DNA from 2 places in the Rossellomorea sp. y25 genome. Region 2 is predicted to be linked to the other one. Evidence: predicted binding sites of a transcription regulator. Region 2 holds the regulator's gene; the other holds the start of a gene.
What was found. Region 2 encodes CtsR, which represses protease genes until heat stress. Its sites were predicted from a motif close to ATGGTCAATAAAGGTCAAACA; they were not measured.

Region 1: the regulator CtsR is predicted to act here: its motif matches at 4,708-4,728, upstream of clpB (ATP-dependent chaperone ClpB).

What each region holds. Positions count from the first base shown of each region.
Region 1 covers NZ_CP145886.1:1,634,552-1,643,000, forward strand. Annotated here, with positions in the region: gene AAEM60_RS08130 (DUF3813 domain-containing protein) at 1-123, opposite strand, end outside; gene AAEM60_RS08135 (hypothetical protein) at 123-272, opposite strand; gene AAEM60_RS08140 (Cof-type HAD-IIB family hydrolase) at 387-1,202, opposite strand; gene AAEM60_RS08145 (prolyl oligopeptidase family serine peptidase) at 1,392-2,165, shown strand; gene AAEM60_RS08150 (metal-sulfur cluster assembly factor) at 2,251-2,559, shown strand; gene AAEM60_RS08155 (Crp/Fnr family transcriptional regulator) at 2,624-3,316, opposite strand; gene AAEM60_RS08160 (undecaprenyl-diphosphate phosphatase) at 3,389-4,198, opposite strand; gene AAEM60_RS08165 (YjzC family protein) at 4,403-4,582, shown strand; gene clpB (ATP-dependent chaperone ClpB) at 4,744-7,335, shown strand; gene AAEM60_RS08175 (DUF2929 family protein) at 7,374-7,556, opposite strand; gene AAEM60_RS08180 (hydrolase) at 7,827-8,449, shown strand, end outside.
Region 2 covers NZ_CP145886.1:104,725-113,173, forward strand. Annotated here, with positions in the region: tRNA gene AAEM60_RS00545 (tRNA-Arg) at 23-99, shown strand; tRNA gene AAEM60_RS00550 (tRNA-Pro) at 107-183, shown strand; tRNA gene AAEM60_RS00555 (tRNA-Ala) at 192-267, shown strand; rRNA gene AAEM60_RS00560 (16S ribosomal RNA) at 428-1,979, shown strand; rRNA gene AAEM60_RS00565 (23S ribosomal RNA) at 2,182-5,116, shown strand; rRNA gene rrf (5S ribosomal RNA) at 5,221-5,337, shown strand; gene AAEM60_RS00575 (CtsR family transcriptional regulator) at 5,797-6,258, shown strand; gene AAEM60_RS00580 (UvrB/UvrC motif-containing protein) at 6,278-6,826, shown strand; gene AAEM60_RS00585 (protein arginine kinase) at 6,823-7,905, shown strand; gene clpC (ATP-dependent protease ATP-binding subunit ClpC) at 7,907-8,449, shown strand, end outside.

The sequences.
Region 1 (8,449 bases), 1.5 Mb from region 2:
GTAAGCAGATGACAACGCGTTTTTCGCTTTATCAATGGACATTTGAGCGTTTTCTCCCGTACTGCATGCTTGTTGGGCAGAATGAACCGCGTTACGGGCCTGTTGGAATAATGGATTACTCATTATTCCATTCCCCCTGGCCCTTCGCCATGTGAAGCAAGCTTTTTAGCTTCTGCTTCAGCATACGTCAGATGGTACGGAATACGTTCATCATGTTTTGTTACTGCGATTTTACCTTGTTGTACAAATCGTTTCGATTTATTTCTACCCATCACTACCACCCCTTTTTCAAGTTGGAACGCATGATGCGCTCCTATTTAGTATGGCTAAAGTGGTGGTGGATTAGATTAAGAAGATATACCCACAGTTTCCAAATACGTTCTGGGTTAAAGATTAAAACGTTTTTGCAGGTAGCGTCCGATCCCGTCGTCTTCATTCGAAAATGTCACTTCATTTGCAATATCTTTAAGGGGATCAATGGCATTCCCCATGGCAACCCCAGTGCCTGCATATTCAAGCATTTCAAGATCGTTATCTTCATCTCCGAATGCAATAATGCGTTCTTGCGGAATATTTAAAGATGAAGCAACTCGTTCAATTCCGACAGCTTTATTCAATCCTGATTTAACGATTTCGATGATGTGCCACGGTGCAGCCCAACGGCGATGGTCAATCAATTCTGCATGAACATCATCTAAATGTGCACGTATCTCTGGTACATCTTCTTCTTCAGCGTGAATGAGCATGGAAGTGGGATGATCAGATAGTACACTGCGGATATCCCCTGTTGAAATGGAGGGATTGCCCATCATGAATACGTCTATAATCTTTTCATCATGATAATGCAGATACACATCATCCATCACTTCGGCAACAATGTTACGGAATTTAAAATCGTCACATGCATTAATAATTTGTTTGGCCACCTTTAAATCCATCGGCTCATGAAACATCCCCCATGAATCATCAGTGGGATGATGCACAAATGCGCCGTTGAAGTTTACGATGGGAGTTGTCAGCTTTAATTGTTGATAATACAATTCACTGGCACGATAAGGTCTGCCTGTTGCAATCATAACTTCATGCCCTTTATGGCGTGCTTTTTTTAGTATTTCGCGGGTTTTTGTTGAAATCTTCTTCTCATCTGTTAAAAGTGTTCCGTCTAAATCCAGAACGATCAAGTGTTTTTCTTGTGAACTCATGAATACAAATCCCCAATCTAATTGGTATTAAGGCAATTCTAGTGTAGCGTTAGACAATGAAAGTTGTCCACTGCCGCTTCAACTAATTTAATAAATGTTTACAAACACTTTCGATTTAAATATTATACATACTACCAAATCTAGGATATCATAGTAAAGTGAAATGCAGTCAGGAAGGAGAGAATACACATGATTTTAGTTGATAAATCGACCATTCAAACCATTCCATTTCTTCATCTCGTGAAGGAAGAGGATGTAGATAAGCCAATACCCGTTTGCTTTTTCATTCACGGATTTACGAGTGCGAAAGAGCATAATTTACATTATGCCTATTATTTGGCTGAAAAGGGATTCAGAGTCATCCTTCCCGATTGTTTAGAGCACGGAGAACGATCTACTGGCAAATCAGAGCATCAATTAGGAGAAGTCTTCTGGAAGATCGTCTTACATACGATTCATGAATTATCGACTCTTAAAGGGCATTTCGAAGAAAAAGGATTGCTCGTACCAAATGGAATCGGGGTTGCAGGGACCTCTATGGGTGGGATTGTCACACTTGGAGCGTTAACTCAATATGAGTGGATTTCATCTGCTGTCTCGTTAATGGGAAATCCTACATATGTGAAATTTGCTCAAGCCCAGTTAGCTCAAGTCGAATCGTTAGGTTATGAATTGCCATTCAGTGAAGAAGAAATAGGAAATATGTTAAATGAACTCGCTCACTACGACTTAAGTCTTCAGCCTGAGAAACTTGGGGGCAGACCTCTTATGTTCTGGCACGGAAAACGGGACAAGGTTGTACCGTTTAACCTTACACAAGAGTTCTACCAGAGCATCCTGCCTTATTATGAATCACAGGAAGACAACCTGTTATTTATTGAAGACGATAAAGCAGATCATAAAGTATCAAGAGAAGGCGTGTTAAAGCTGGTAGAGTGGTTTGAGAAGCATTTATCAGCCTAACCTTTTGTTTTATGCACGTTAATTTGTTAAGATGAGTAGTGAAAATAGATAAGCATCAAGCATGGATAGAGGAAGGAGAGTTAGCATGGATCAGGATCTTAAAGATAATTTGATGGGTGCACTTGAACAGGTTGTTGACCCTGAATTAGGAATAGACATTGTTAATTTAGGTCTGGTATATGACGTGGATCTAGATGAAGAAGGTAAAGCAACGGTCACTATGACCCTTACGTCAATGGGCTGCCCACTCGCTGGTACCATTGTCGATCAAGTGAAAACAGCTCTAAGTGACATTCCGGAAGTAAAAGAAACAGAAGTAGACATCGTCTGGAATCCACCATGGAGCAAAGACAACATGTCCCGCTATGCGAAAATTGCATTGGGAATCAGATAATACCGATATGTAAAAAATCCCCCTGAGGCAAGGGTTGCTTCAGGGGGATTTTTTGTTGAAACGTTTAATCAATCCGACAAATCGAAACCGGACAATTCTCACAATCGATTTCATCTTTAAGGTAGTTCAAATCAAGAATCGTGATATATCCTTTTTCCGACACAAGGACGTTTTCTTTCTTTAATTCACTCAGCAGCCGATTCACGACTTCCCTGGAGGAACCACAGAAATTGGCGAGTTCCTGGTTGGTTAACGGAAAATCAATTAGAATGCCCTTTTCAACTGTTTTTCCGTAACTGTTGGACATACGGATCAGCGTTGAGTAAAGTGCACCTTTTTTCCCGTGAAGAATAAGATCGCGAAACTTCGTTTGGTTTTGTTGATTCTGAATTTGGATCCATTTTAGCCATTGGATGGTCAAGTTACTGTTATTGGATAGTTTTTCTTCGAAGACCTCTTTTGGTAACGCATAAATCTCCGTATTCTCAAGCATTTTTGCACTGAGCATGTAGTATGCATCTTTACTGAATAACGTTAATTCACCAATCACATCATGACTTGAACAGATCCGTAAAGACAATTCCCGTCCGTCAGGAATCACTTTGCTGATTTGGACACGACCGCTTTTAATCAAATATAACTCGTGAGCAGGCCTTCCCTCTTGAAACAGGAAGGATCCTTTTTTGAAATTTTTCACCGTTTTTTTCTCGAAAAATAGTTGCTTAATCTCGGAAGGAACTTCTAGATTTTCACTCATGAGATCACATCATTTCCATCATAATGTCTTATACTCAAAGCTTACCAAAGGAAACAGACAGATAGAAGGGAATTAAGCGAAAATTAATACAGCAGCTCCGACAACGGCACAATAAACGGCAAAATATTTCAAGTTTCCTTTAGCCATAATATTCATGAACCACTTTAATGAGAAGTATGAAGCAATAAGTGATGCAATGAACGCAACTAAGTATGGAATGGCCATTGAAGCAAGATTCGGATCCTCTATAAGATCACTTATTCCGAATACCATAACCCCTACACTTACTGGAATATAGAGGAGGAAAGAGAAACGCAATGCCGTTTCAGCCTTCATTCCACTAGCCATTGCAGCTACGATGGTTGCACCGGAACGACTGATTCCAGGAATAAGGGCCACAGCCTGAGCAAGACCTATGATGATGGCGTCTTTGACATTTAAGTCACCGTCATTTTTTCTTCCTCGAAGGTTACGGATTAACCATAAGGCAATACCTGTAATAATAAGTGTAATTCCTACTGTGATAACAGATGTTAAATGTTCCTCAATCACGTCTCCGAATAATACACCAATCACCCCGGCTGGGATCGTACCAATCAATAAGTAAACAATGAAATGAAAATCACGTTTCGTTTCAGGTGTTTTATGTTTGAAATAGCCTAAGCCATTCACGATCAGACGCATGATATCTTCACGGTAAATAATGAGTACAGCCACTAATGAAGCTGTATTAACCAGGATTTCAAATGTCAAGGTGGCATCCTTTATACCAAGGAAATGCTGGGCTAACAATAAGTGCCCGCTGGATGAAATAGGGATTGGTTCAGTAAACCCTTGAAAAATCCCTAAAAACAAGTATTTCATAATCAGATAAAAATCCATTGTGTATCCTCCAAGCTTTTTTTCTCCACAGTTTTTAATTTAACACCATAAAGGGAAAGACTGTAAAGCCTTTTTCCAAATGTTAACCGAACCGTAACTTGTTTATCATATAAAGCATTCTGATATCCTTCATCTGGCATGCATGAATGTTCGGCCTTGTAGAAAAATAGTAAGGAAGCATCGCTTCGAAAAGGAGGGGTAAGAATGGGACAGTCACGACAATTTAAAGCTGGAGAAAAAGCACCTAATAATGGAGAGTATATAGAAATTGGTGAAACTGGAAGCATGGTGAAAAATCCGCAAAAACTACGGTTGAAAGCGGGAGACCGATTTCCTGAAAACTCCAACCATAATCGTCTTTGGACGTATATGAGAAAACCTTAACCCCATAAGGAACAAGGATGTCGTGGCGACTGTTCACTATTTAGCATGAATGGTGACGTCTATCGGAGGCACTCCTTGTTCCTTTTTCTTTTCCTTTTTTCATCGAAAGGGATATAATAGATGTAAAGGTCAATAAAGGTCAAAATCCGAGGTGAAGCACGATGAAATTTGATAATATGACTCACAGCATTCAAGAAGGATTGGTTTCTGCAGGAGAGGCAGCTAAAGAAAAATTACATACAGATATCACCCTGCTTCATTTGTGGAAATCTCTCCTTGGTTCAGAAAACAGTTTTCTTCGAACGATATATGCCCGTGGAGGGGTAAAAGTAGATGGCCTAAGAGAATGGATTGATGACAGATTAAACGATATCCCTGCTGTGGAGGGAGAAGGGCTGCAGTATGGACAGTTTTTCGCAAGAGATATTCATCAGCTTATGCAAGATAGTGAGGCCTTAAAGACTAAATGGGAAGATGACTATGTATCGGTCGAACATCTTGCCCTTGGGTTATTCATCCAAAGGAACCACCCGATTACGACATACTTAACCAAACATCATCTGACAGAAAAAGAATTAAAGGAGATTATTGAAACGATCAGAGGAGGGAGCAAGGTGAACACACAGAACCCTGAAGTAAAATATGAAGCGTTGAAAAAGTATGGGAGGGATCTTGTTGCCGATGTAAAGTCGGGGAGGATAGATCCAGTCATAGGCAGGGACAGTGAAATCCGCCATGTGATACGTATCCTTTCCCGTAAGACGAAAAATAATCCTGTTCTTATAGGGGAGCCTGGAGTCGGGAAGACTGCGATCGTTGAAGGACTCGCACAGCGGATTGTCAGAAAAGATGTCCCGGAGGGCTTGAAGGATAAAACCATCTTCGAATTGGATATGAGCTCTTTGGTTGCTGGTGCCAAGTTCAGGGGAGAGTTTGAAGAACGGCTAAAGGCAGTATTGCAGGAAGTGAAAAAGAGTGAGGGTCGCATTCTTCTGTTTATCGATGAACTTCATACGATTGTCGGCGCAGGGAAGACGGAAGGAGCAATGGATGCGGGTAATATCTTGAAGCCGATGCTTGCGAGGGGAGAGCTGCATTGTATAGGTGCGACGACTCTCAATGAATACCGTAAGTACATCGAAAAGGATCCCGCTTTGGAAAGGCGATTTCAACAAGTTCTCGTTCAGGAGCCCAATGTAGAAGATACGATATCAATTTTAAGAGGCTTGAAGGAACGTTTTGAAATTCATCATGGAGTCAATATTCATGACCGGGCCATTGTGGCAGCTTCTAAACTTTCTGACCGCTACATTTCTGACCGATTCCTGCCGGACAAAGCCATTGATTTAATCGACGAGGCATGTGCGATGATCCGTACCGAAATTGACTCTATGCCGTCAGAATTGGATGAAGTCACACGTAAAGTGATGCAGCTTGAAATTGAAGAAGCAGCTCTAAATAAGGAAAAGGATCCGGCAAGCCTTGAACGACTCGATAGAATCCGTGAAGATTTAAGTAATCTGAAGGAAAAAGCGACCGCGATGAAGTTAAAATGGGAGCAAGAGAAAGAGAGTATTGGGATTGTTCAGGAGAAGCGGGAAGAACTGGAGAAGCTCAGGCGCATGCTGGAAGAAGCAGAAAGTGATTATGATCTCAACAAAGCAGCAGAGCTTCGTCATGGCAGGATTCCTGCAATGGAAAAAGAGCTTGATACAGTTGAGCAAGAGATGATGAAAGAGCAGGATGGACGCCTGCTGCGAGAAGAAGTAACGGAGGAAGAAGTAGCCAATATTGTATCGAGATGGACAGGGATACCAGTCACTAAACTTGTAGAAGGTGAACGAGAGAAGCTGTTGAAGCTTGATCGTATTCTGCATGAACGGGTGATCGGGCAGGATGAGGCTGTTCAATTGGTGAGTGACGCCGTTATACGTGCGAGAGCAGGGATTAAAGATCCGAATCGTCCGATTGGTTCATTCATTTTCTTAGGTCCTACGGGAGTAGGGAAGACAGAGCTTGCGAAGACACTTGCTCATACGTTGTTTGATAGTGAGGAACAGATGATCCGAATTGATATGTCTGAATATATGGAGAAGCATGCCGTTTCACGTTTGATCGGTGCACCTCCGGGATATGTAGGATATGAAGAAGGCGGTCAGCTGACAGAAGCAATTAGACGAAAACCCTATTCGGTCATTCTTCTTGATGAAATTGAAAAAGCTCATCCAGAAGTATTCAATATTCTTCTGCAAATGCTCGATGATGGGAGGATAACCGATTCTCAAGGAAGGACGGTTGATTGTAAGAACACGGTGATCATTATGACTTCTAACATCGGATCTTCTCATCTCCTCGAACGAAATAAGGGGGAAGAGGAAATGGATATAGAAACGAAGAACCTGGTCATGAGTCAGCTTCGTTCCTCTTTCAGACCGGAGTTCCTTAACAGGGTCGACGACATTATTCTCTTTAAACCATTGAGCATTGAGAATATAAAAGGGATCATCGATAAGCTGGTGGAAGATTTACAAAAACGAGTGGAAGAACAGCATATTTCACTGTCATTGACTGAGAGTGCAAAAGAATTTATAGCACAGTCGGCTTATGATCCAGTTTATGGTGCGCGCCCTCTGAAAAGGTATTTGCAGAGAGAAGTAGAAACCAAACTGGCAAGAGAATTGATTGCTGGAAATATTAAAACGAATGATACCATCACCATTGAGGCAGGGGAAAATGGCTTATTGATCAGTTAGGACCAAATAAAAAAAGCAGCCGGATCTGGCTGCTTTTTTTAGTGCTTTTCGACTGGCTCGTTTGGAATAACAAGCGTGATAATGAATACTAATACCGTTACACAAACCGATAAAATTAATCCTGTTTCAAAGTGAAAAGCAGTTCCATTCATTGAACTTACAACGTAAGTTAACATTTCAGTAAGAGCAAATGCCCAGAAAAACATCCAGAAAAATCTCACGCCAAGTCACCTCATTCCTATGTAATCAACTAATTTATTAGCAATTTGTAACCAATTTCAATCTTTTTTATCTTACCACAGCTTCAGGAAATAATAAATGACTAATCTGTGAAATGTAACCCTTATCATCTTTCCATACCACTCCTGCATAATCGATGGAGGTAACCGACTAAATTTGCAAATATATGGGGTTCTATGGGCTATCTCCCTGACCAATGTTTTCTCCTTACATAAACTATAATGACTTACTATGTAAAAGGAGAAATTCTAATGTATCAGCGATTGTTTCAATTAGAGCAAGAGTGGTGCATGATTCATTATCCTGAACGCCCAAATGGATTCGCTGTAATGGTTATAGGAGATTCCCATCACTATGTAGATGATAAGAGCAGCTTTTGGGTACAACATGAGGCACGCTACAAGTGGATTCAAGAGCTGACCGCCAAAGGATATATTGTTTATTATAGTAATCTTTATGGAGCGAATTGGGGTAGCGATCAAGCCGTGCAGTTAGCCAAGCGACTTTATCAACATGTAAAACGATCTGAAATCATTAATGGAAAGATTCATATATTGGCCGAAGGAATGGGAGCGTTGGTGTTGAAAAACCTCTACCCAAAAATGGAACTAGATATTAGAAGTGCCGTTATGCTCTCACCCTGTGTGTCACTATATGATCATTTAGAACAAGAGAAGGAACAGAAATTCTTTTATAAAAAGATAATAAAAGAACTAGCGCACACGTTTCGATTGAAAGAGGAGGACTGCGAAGCATTCATCAGTCAACAATCAAAGGACTACGAAGTATTTAAAAACATCTCGATTCCACTTTATATTGTTCAGTCAACGACTCTTAATCGTTATAAAAATCAATTCACTCTCATAAAAGATAT
Region 2 (8,449 bases):
TCGGAAGAAAACAACATATTTAGCGCCCGTAGCTCAATTGGATAGAGCGTTTGACTACGGATCAAAAGGTTAGGGGTTCGACTCCTCTCGGGCGCGCCATATAGATCGGGAAGTAGCTCAGCTTGGTAGAGCACTTGGTTTGGGACCAAGGGGTCGCAGGTTCGAATCCTGTCTTCCCGACCACCTTATTTGGGGCCTTAGCTCAGCTGGGAGAGCGCCTGCTTTGCACGCAGGAGGTCAGCGGTTCGATCCCGCTAGGCTCCACCAAAATTTTTAAAAAAATCATTGACACTGATTGGGTGGAAATGATATGATTATCAAGTCGCTTCAAACAGAAGCACTTACACATTGAACCTTGAAAACTGAACAAAACAAGACAATACGTCAACGTTAATTCTAGATTTATTTTTAAGAGCTATTCAAACTTTTATCGGAGAGTTTGATCCTGGCTCAGGACGAACGCTGGCGGCGTGCCTAATACATGCAAGTCGAGCGGATTGATGGGAGCTTGCTCCCATCAGTCAGCGGCGGACGGGTGAGTAACACGTGGGTAACCTGCCTGTAAGACTGGGATAACTCCGGGAAACCGGGGCTAATACCGGATAACTCATTTCCTCGCATGAGGAAAGGTTGAAAGATGGCTTCTTGCTATCACTTACAGATGGACCCGCGGCGCATTAGCTAGTTGGTGAGGTAACGGCTCACCAAGGCGACGATGCGTAGCCGACCTGAGAGGGTGATCGGCCACACTGGGACTGAGACACGGCCCAGACTCCTACGGGAGGCAGCAGTAGGGAATCTTCCGCAATGGACGAAAGTCTGACGGAGCAACGCCGCGTGAGTGATGAAGGTTTTCGGATCGTAAAACTCTGTTGTTAGGGAAGAACAAGTACCGTTCGAATAGGGCGGTACCTTGACGGTACCTAACCAGAAAGCCACGGCTAACTACGTGCCAGCAGCCGCGGTAATACGTAGGTGGCAAGCGTTGTCCGGAATTATTGGGCGTAAAGCGCGCGCAGGTGGTTTCTTAAGTCTGATGTGAAAGCCCACGGCTCAACCGTGGAGGGTCATTGGAAACTGGGGAACTTGAGTGCAGAAGAGGAAAGTGGAATTCCAAGTGTAGCGGTGAAATGCGTAGATATTTGGAGGAACACCAGTGGCGAAGGCGACTTTCTGGTCTGTAACTGACACTGAGGCGCGAAAGCGTGGGGAGCAAACAGGATTAGATACCCTGGTAGTCCACGCCGTAAACGATGAGTGCTAAGTGTTAGGGGGTTTCCGCCCCTTAGTGCTGCAGCTAACGCATTAAGCACTCCGCCTGGGGAGTACGGTCGCAAGACTGAAACTCAAAGGAATTGACGGGGGCCCGCACAAGCGGTGGAGCATGTGGTTTAATTCGAAGCAACGCGAAGAACCTTACCAGGTCTTGACATCCTCTGACAACCCTAGAGATAGGGCTTTCCCCTTCGGGGGACAGAGTGACAGGTGGTGCATGGTTGTCGTCAGCTCGTGTCGTGAGATGTTGGGTTAAGTCCCGCAACGAGCGCAACCCTTGATCTTAGTTGCCAGCATTCAGTTGGGCACTCTAAGATGACTGCCGGTGACAAACCGGAGGAAGGTGGGGATGACGTCAAATCATCATGCCCCTTATGACCTGGGCTACACACGTGCTACAATGGACGGTACAAAGGGCAGCAAGACCGCGAGGTTTAGCCAATCCCATAAAACCGTTCTCAGTTCGGATTGTAGGCTGCAACTCGCCTACATGAAGCTGGAATCGCTAGTAATCGCGGATCAGCATGCCGCGGTGAATACGTTCCCGGGCCTTGTACACACCGCCCGTCACACCACGAGAGTTTGTAACACCCGAAGTCGGTGAGGTAACCTTTTGGAGCCAGCCGCCTAAGGTGGGACAGATGATTGGGGTGAAGTCGTAACAAGGTAGCCGTATCGGAAGGTGCGGCTGGATCACCTCCTTTCTAAGGAAGATTTAACTAAAACGTTTGACACGTCGAAGTTTTGTTCAGTTTTGATGGTTTAATTACCGTCAAAACATTTTTTATCTCTTACGAGATAGAAGTTGTGTTTGTTCTTTGAAAACTAGATAAAGATATAATTGATAGTCAAGAAATTACCGAGTATCGCCATTTTAGGTTTTAAACCTGATGTAACAACCAATTCGGTTAAGTTATGAAGGGCGCACGGTGGATGCCTTGGCACTAGGAGCCGACGAAGGACGGGACTAACACCGATATGCTTTGGGGAGCTGTAAGTGAGCTTTGATCCAGAGATTTCCGAATGGGGGAACCCATTGTTCGTAATGGAACAATATCCTTACTTGAATACATAGAGTATGGAAGGCAGACCCAGGGAACTGAAACATCTAAGTACCTGGAGGAAGAGAAAGCAATTGCGATTCCCTGAGTAGCGGCGAGCGAAACGGGATGTAGCCCAAACCAAGAGGCTTGCCTCTTGGGGTTGTAGGACACTCTATACGGAGTTACAAAGGAATGAAGTAGACGAAGAAGTCTGGAAAGGCTCGTCAAAGAAGGTAACAACCCTGTAGTTGAAACTTCATTCCCTCTTGAGTGGATCCTGAGTACGGCGGGACACGTGAAATCCCGTCGGAAGCTGGGAGGACCATCTCCCAAGGCTAAATACTCCCTAGTGACCGATAGTGAACCAGTACCGTGAGGGAAAGGTGAAAAGCACCCCGGAAGGGGAGTGAAATAGAACCTGAAACCGTGTGCCTACAAGTAGTCAGAGCCCGTTAACGGGTGATGGCGTGCCTTTTGTAGAATGAACCGGCGAGTTACGATCCCATGCAAGGTTAAGTCGATGAGACGGAGCCGCAGCGAAAGCGAGTCTGAATAGGGCGAATGAGTATGTGGTCGTAGACCCGAAACCAGGTGATCTACCCATGTCCAGGATGAAGTTCAGGTAACACTGAATGGAGGTCCGAACCCACGCACGTTGAAAAGTGCGGGGATGAGGTGTGGGTAGCGGAGAAATTCCAATCGAACTTGGAGATAGCTGGTTCTCTCCGAAATAGCTTTAGGGCTAGCCTCATGTGTAAGAGTCTTGGAGGTAGAGCACTGTTTGGACTAGGGGCCCTCATCGGGTTACCGAATTCAGACAAACTCCGAATGCCAAAGACTTATCCATGGGAGTCAGACTGCGAGTGATAAGATCCGTAGTCGAAAGGGAAACAGCCCAGACCACCAGCTAAGGTCCCAAAGTATACGTTAAGTGGAAAAGGATGTGGAGTTGCTTAGACAACCAGGATGTTGGCTTAGAAGCAGCCACCATTTAAAGAGTGCGTAATAGCTCACTGGTCGAGTGACTCTGCGCCGAAAATGTACCGGGGCTAAACGTATCACCGAAGCTGTGGATTGACACCTCTAGGTGTCAGTGGTAGGAGAGCGTTCTAAGGACTGCGAAGCTAGACCGTAAGGACTGGTGGAGTGCTTAGAAGTGAGAATGCCGGTATGAGTAGCGAAAGATGGGTGAGAATCCCATCCACCGAATGCCTAAGGTTTCCTGAGGAAGGCTCGTCCGCTCAGGGTTAGTCGGGACCTAAGTCGAGGCCGATAGGCGTAGACGATGGACAACAGGTTGATATTCCTGTACCACCTCTTTTCCGTTTGAGCAATGGGGGGACGCAGGAGGATAGGGTAAGCGCACTGCTGGATATGTGCGTCTAAGCAGTTAGGCTGATGATGAGGCAAATCCCATCATCGTGAAGGCTGAGCTGTGATAGCGAGCGAATTATAGTAGCGAAGTTCCTGATTCCACACTGCCAAGAAAAGCCTCTAGCGAGGAAAAAGGTGCCCGTACCGCAAACCGACACAGGTAGGCGAGGAGAGAATCCTAAGGTGAGCGAGAGAACTCTCGTTAAGGAACTCGGCAAAATGACCCCGTAACTTCGGGAGAAGGGGTGCTCTGGTAGGGTGCAAGCCCGAGAGAGCCGCAGTGAATAGGCCCAGGCGACTGTTTAGCAAAAACACAGGTCTCTGCGAAGCCGTAAGGCGAAGTATAGGGGCTGACGCCTGCCCGGTGCTGGAAGGTTAAGAGGAGTGCTTAGCGCAAGCGAAGGTGCGAATCGAAGCCCCAGTAAACGGCGGCCGTAACTATAACGGTCCTAAGGTAGCGAAATTCCTTGTCGGGTAAGTTCCGACCCGCACGAAAGGCGTAACGATCTGGGCACTGTCTCAACGAGAGACTCGGTGAAATTATAGTACCTGTGAAGATGCAGGTTACCCGCGACAGGACGGAAAGACCCCGTGGAGCTTTACTGTAGCCTGATATTGAATTTTGGTACAGCTTGTACAGGATAGGTAGGAGCCTTGGAAGCCGGAGCGCCAGCTTCGGTGGAGGCATCGGTGGGATACTACCCTGGCTGTATTGAAATTCTAACCCGCGCCCCTTATCGGGGTGGGAGACAGTGTCAGGTGGGCAGTTTGACTGGGGCGGTCGCCTCCTAAAGAGTAACGGAGGCGCCCAAAGGTTCCCTCAGAATGGTTGGAAATCATTCGCAGAGTGTAAAGGCACAAGGGAGCTTGACTGCGAGACCTACAAGTCGAGCAGGGACGAAAGTCGGGCTTAGTGATCCGGTGGTTCCGCATGGAAGGGCCATCGCTCAACGGATAAAAGCTACCCCGGGGATAACAGGCTTATCTCCCCCAAGAGTCCACATCGACGGGGAGGTTTGGCACCTCGATGTCGGCTCATCGCATCCTGGGGCTGTAGTCGGTCCCAAGGGTTGGGCTGTTCGCCCATTAAAGCGGTACGCGAGCTGGGTTCAGAACGTCGTGAGACAGTTCGGTCCCTATCCGTCGTGGGCGCAGGAAATTTGAGAGGAGCTGTCCTTAGTACGAGAGGACCGGGATGGACGCACCGCTGGTGTACCAGTTGTCTTGCCAAAGGCATCGCTGGGTAGCTATGTGCGGAAGGGATAAGTGCTGAAAGCATCTAAGCATGAAGCCCCCCTCGAGATGAGATTTCCCATCACGTATGTGAGTAAGATCCCTAGAAGATGACTAGGTAGATAGGTCAGAGATGGAAGCATGGCGACATGTGGAGTTGACTGATACTAATCGATCGAGGACTTAACCACAAAGAGTCATTTTTTAAATGAACAACAATTGGTCGGTATTCGGCTTTCTTGACATCAATTCTTTATCTAGTTTTGAAGGAACAATCCTTCAATTGAATAATTCGTCTGGTGACAATGGCGAAGAGGTCACACCCGTTCCCATGCCGAACACGGAAGTTAAGCTCTTCAGCGCCGATGGTAGTTGGGGGATCTCCCCCTGTGAGAGTAGGACGTCGCCAGGCAAATATGAAAAAGAGTAGCTCTTAGGAGCTGCTTTTTTTGTCGTTTGAATTTTTGAGATTGTGGATTGAACATCACTCCTCTATACAGCTGAAAAGATAAACTAATTCCCAATAAATCCAACTTTTTAGTGTAAGTAATCCATCCAAATTACTAACTTTCACTCTTCCTCAATCACACCAATAGACCATTCACCATTCCATCACATCACAGGTCGACCATCCTTCCACCCCTCTCCAAAAATCAACTCCCGACCCTTATCACTGCCCTCCCCGTATAAAAAAACACTCCCTCTCAATGCCCCATTTCCTAAAATCTATCCAACAAACTCACATTTTCACGTTTAAAACCTTCCTAAAACAGGAAAACTTCTAAGGTCAAACTTCATAATTGCAAAGTTTAAAACACGGTTGTATAATTATAGTCAAATATAGTCAAAGTCAAAATGAGGAGGAGGTTTGATGAGGAACATATCCGACATCATTGAACGTTATTTAAAGAATGTTTTAGAACTGAGTGAAAGTGAGATAGTCGAGATTAAAAGAAGCGAGATCGCTGATAAGTTTCAATGTGTTCCTTCTCAAATTAATTATGTGATCAATACCCGGTTCACGATAGAAAGAGGGTATGTAGTAGAGAGTAAACGAGGTGGCGGGGGCTATATCAGAATTATGAAAGTAAAGGCCCACGATCAAGTTCATCTAATTGACCAGCTGGTAGCACTCATTACTCAGACGATCAGCCAGAATACGGCAGCTGATATTGTGTTTCGATTAGTAGAAGAGGATATTATCTCTGAACGGGAAGCAAAGATCATGCTGAGCGTAATGGACCGTTCGGTGATCATGGTCGATTTACCTGAACGGGACGTATTGAGGGGAAGAATGCTCAGGGCCATGCTGGATACATTGAAGTACGAGTAAGTTTTGAGAGGTGAGTAGGATGATTTGTCAAGAGTGTAATGAAAGACCTGCAACCCTTCATTTTACCAAGGTGATAAATGGGGAAAAGACAGAGGTTCATTTATGCGAGCAATGCGCTCAGGATAAGGGTGAAATGTTTATGTTTGATTCTTCTTCCGGCTTCTCAGTGAACAATCTATTGGCAGGTCTTCTTAATATAGCCCCTGCATTTAAGCAGGCAAAGGAAGCGGAAATACCCAAGACAGAGGTTTTACAGTGTGAAAAGTGTAAAATGACCTTGCAGCAATTCATTAATGTGGGAAGATTTGGGTGTGCTCATTGTTATGAGACGTTCAAAGATGAGCTGACTCCTCTATTAAAACGTGTTCATAGTGGAAATGTGGAGCATCACGGGAAGGTTCCGGAACGCATGGGCGGGGCCATTCATGTGAAGAAAAAAATTCAGCAGTTGAAGTCAGAACTGCAAACGATGATTGCGGATGAAGAGTTTGAAAAAGCAGCAGAGATACGAGACGAAATTCGCTCCCTGGAGAAAGATGTTAAAAAAGAGGGAGGAGATAAAGGATGAGTCTAGAGAGATTTTTACAAAATGCTGTTAGTTCTTGGATGAATGAAGAGGGACCGAATTCGGATATTGTTCTCAGCTCACGGGTTCGCCTCGCGAGGAACCTGACAGACTTTCGATTCTCTACTCTTTATTCTTCTGAGGAAGCAAAAGAAATTGTGGATCGCGTGAAGGATAAGCTCTCTTTATACCCGAAGAAATTAGGTGAATTAGAATTTTTACCTACAAGTGAGATTCAGCCACTCCAAAAGAGGGTATTGATGGAGAAACACCTTATTAGCCCTAACTTGGCAGAGGACACGAACTATGGGGCTGTCCTTTTATCCAGTGAAGAAGATATTAGCATAATGGTAAACGAAGAGGATCATATTCGAATACAGTGTTTATATCCAGGTTTACAATTGAAGGAAGCTTTACAGAGAGCGAATCAGATTGATGATTGGTTTGAAAGCGAATTTGATTTTGCTTTTGATGAGAAACATGGATATTTAACGACTTGTCCTACCAATGTAGGAACGGGGCTTAGAGCTTCTGTCATGATGCACTTGCCTGGTCTGGTCCTGACCCAGCAGTTAAATCGTATCATTCCTGCCATTAACCAATTAGGTCTGGTGGTAAGAGGGATTTATGGAGAAGGCAGCGAGGCGTTGGGAAACATCTTCCAGATTTCGAATCAGACGACACTCGGTAAGTCAGAGGAAGATATTGTGGAAGATTTGTTAAGTGTTGTGAAACAGATCATCGATAAAGAACAATCGGCAAGGGACGCATTAGTTAAAACGTCTAACATACAATTAGAAGATAGGATCTTTCGTTCACTTGGTGTGTTGGAGCACAGTCGAATTATTGAGTCCAAGGAAGCAGCTAAGTGTTTATCGGATGTCAGGCTTGGGATTGATTTAGGATACATCAAAGTCATATCTAAGAATATATTGAATGAACTAATGATTTTAACCCAACCGGGATTTTTACAACAATATTCTGGAGGTCCATTGAGACCAAATGAAAGAGATATAAGAAGGTCTTCTTTGATTCGAGAGCGAATTAAGTTAGATAAGGATACATGTGAGGAGGAAAAATAATATGATGTTTGGTCGATTTACAGAAAGAGCACAAAAGGTATTAGCGTTAGCTCAAGAAGAAGCGATTCGTTTGGCGCACAGTAATATTGGTACTGAACATATTTTATTGGGACTTGTCCGCGAGGGTGAAGGAATTGCCGCTAAAGCACTTACGGCGTTGGGACTGAGCCCTGAAAAGATTCAGAAAGAAGTGGAGGGGTTGATCGGGAAAGGAACCGAGAAATCTCAAACGATTCATTATACACCCAGAGCGAAGAAAGTGATTGAGCTTTCTATGGATGAGGCTCGTAAACTGGGACACTCATATGTAGGAACAGAACATATTTTATTAGGGTTAATTCGTGAAGGTGAAGGAGTAGCCGCTCGTGTACTCGGAAATCTTGGTGTCAGCTTAAATAAAGCAAGACAGCAAGTATTGCAGTTACTAGGAAGTAATGACTCAAGCAACCACCAGGGCGCGGGCAATGCCAATGCCAATACGCCTACCCTTGATAGCTTAGCCCGGGACTTAACGGCAATCGCCCGTGAAGGAAGCTTAGATCCG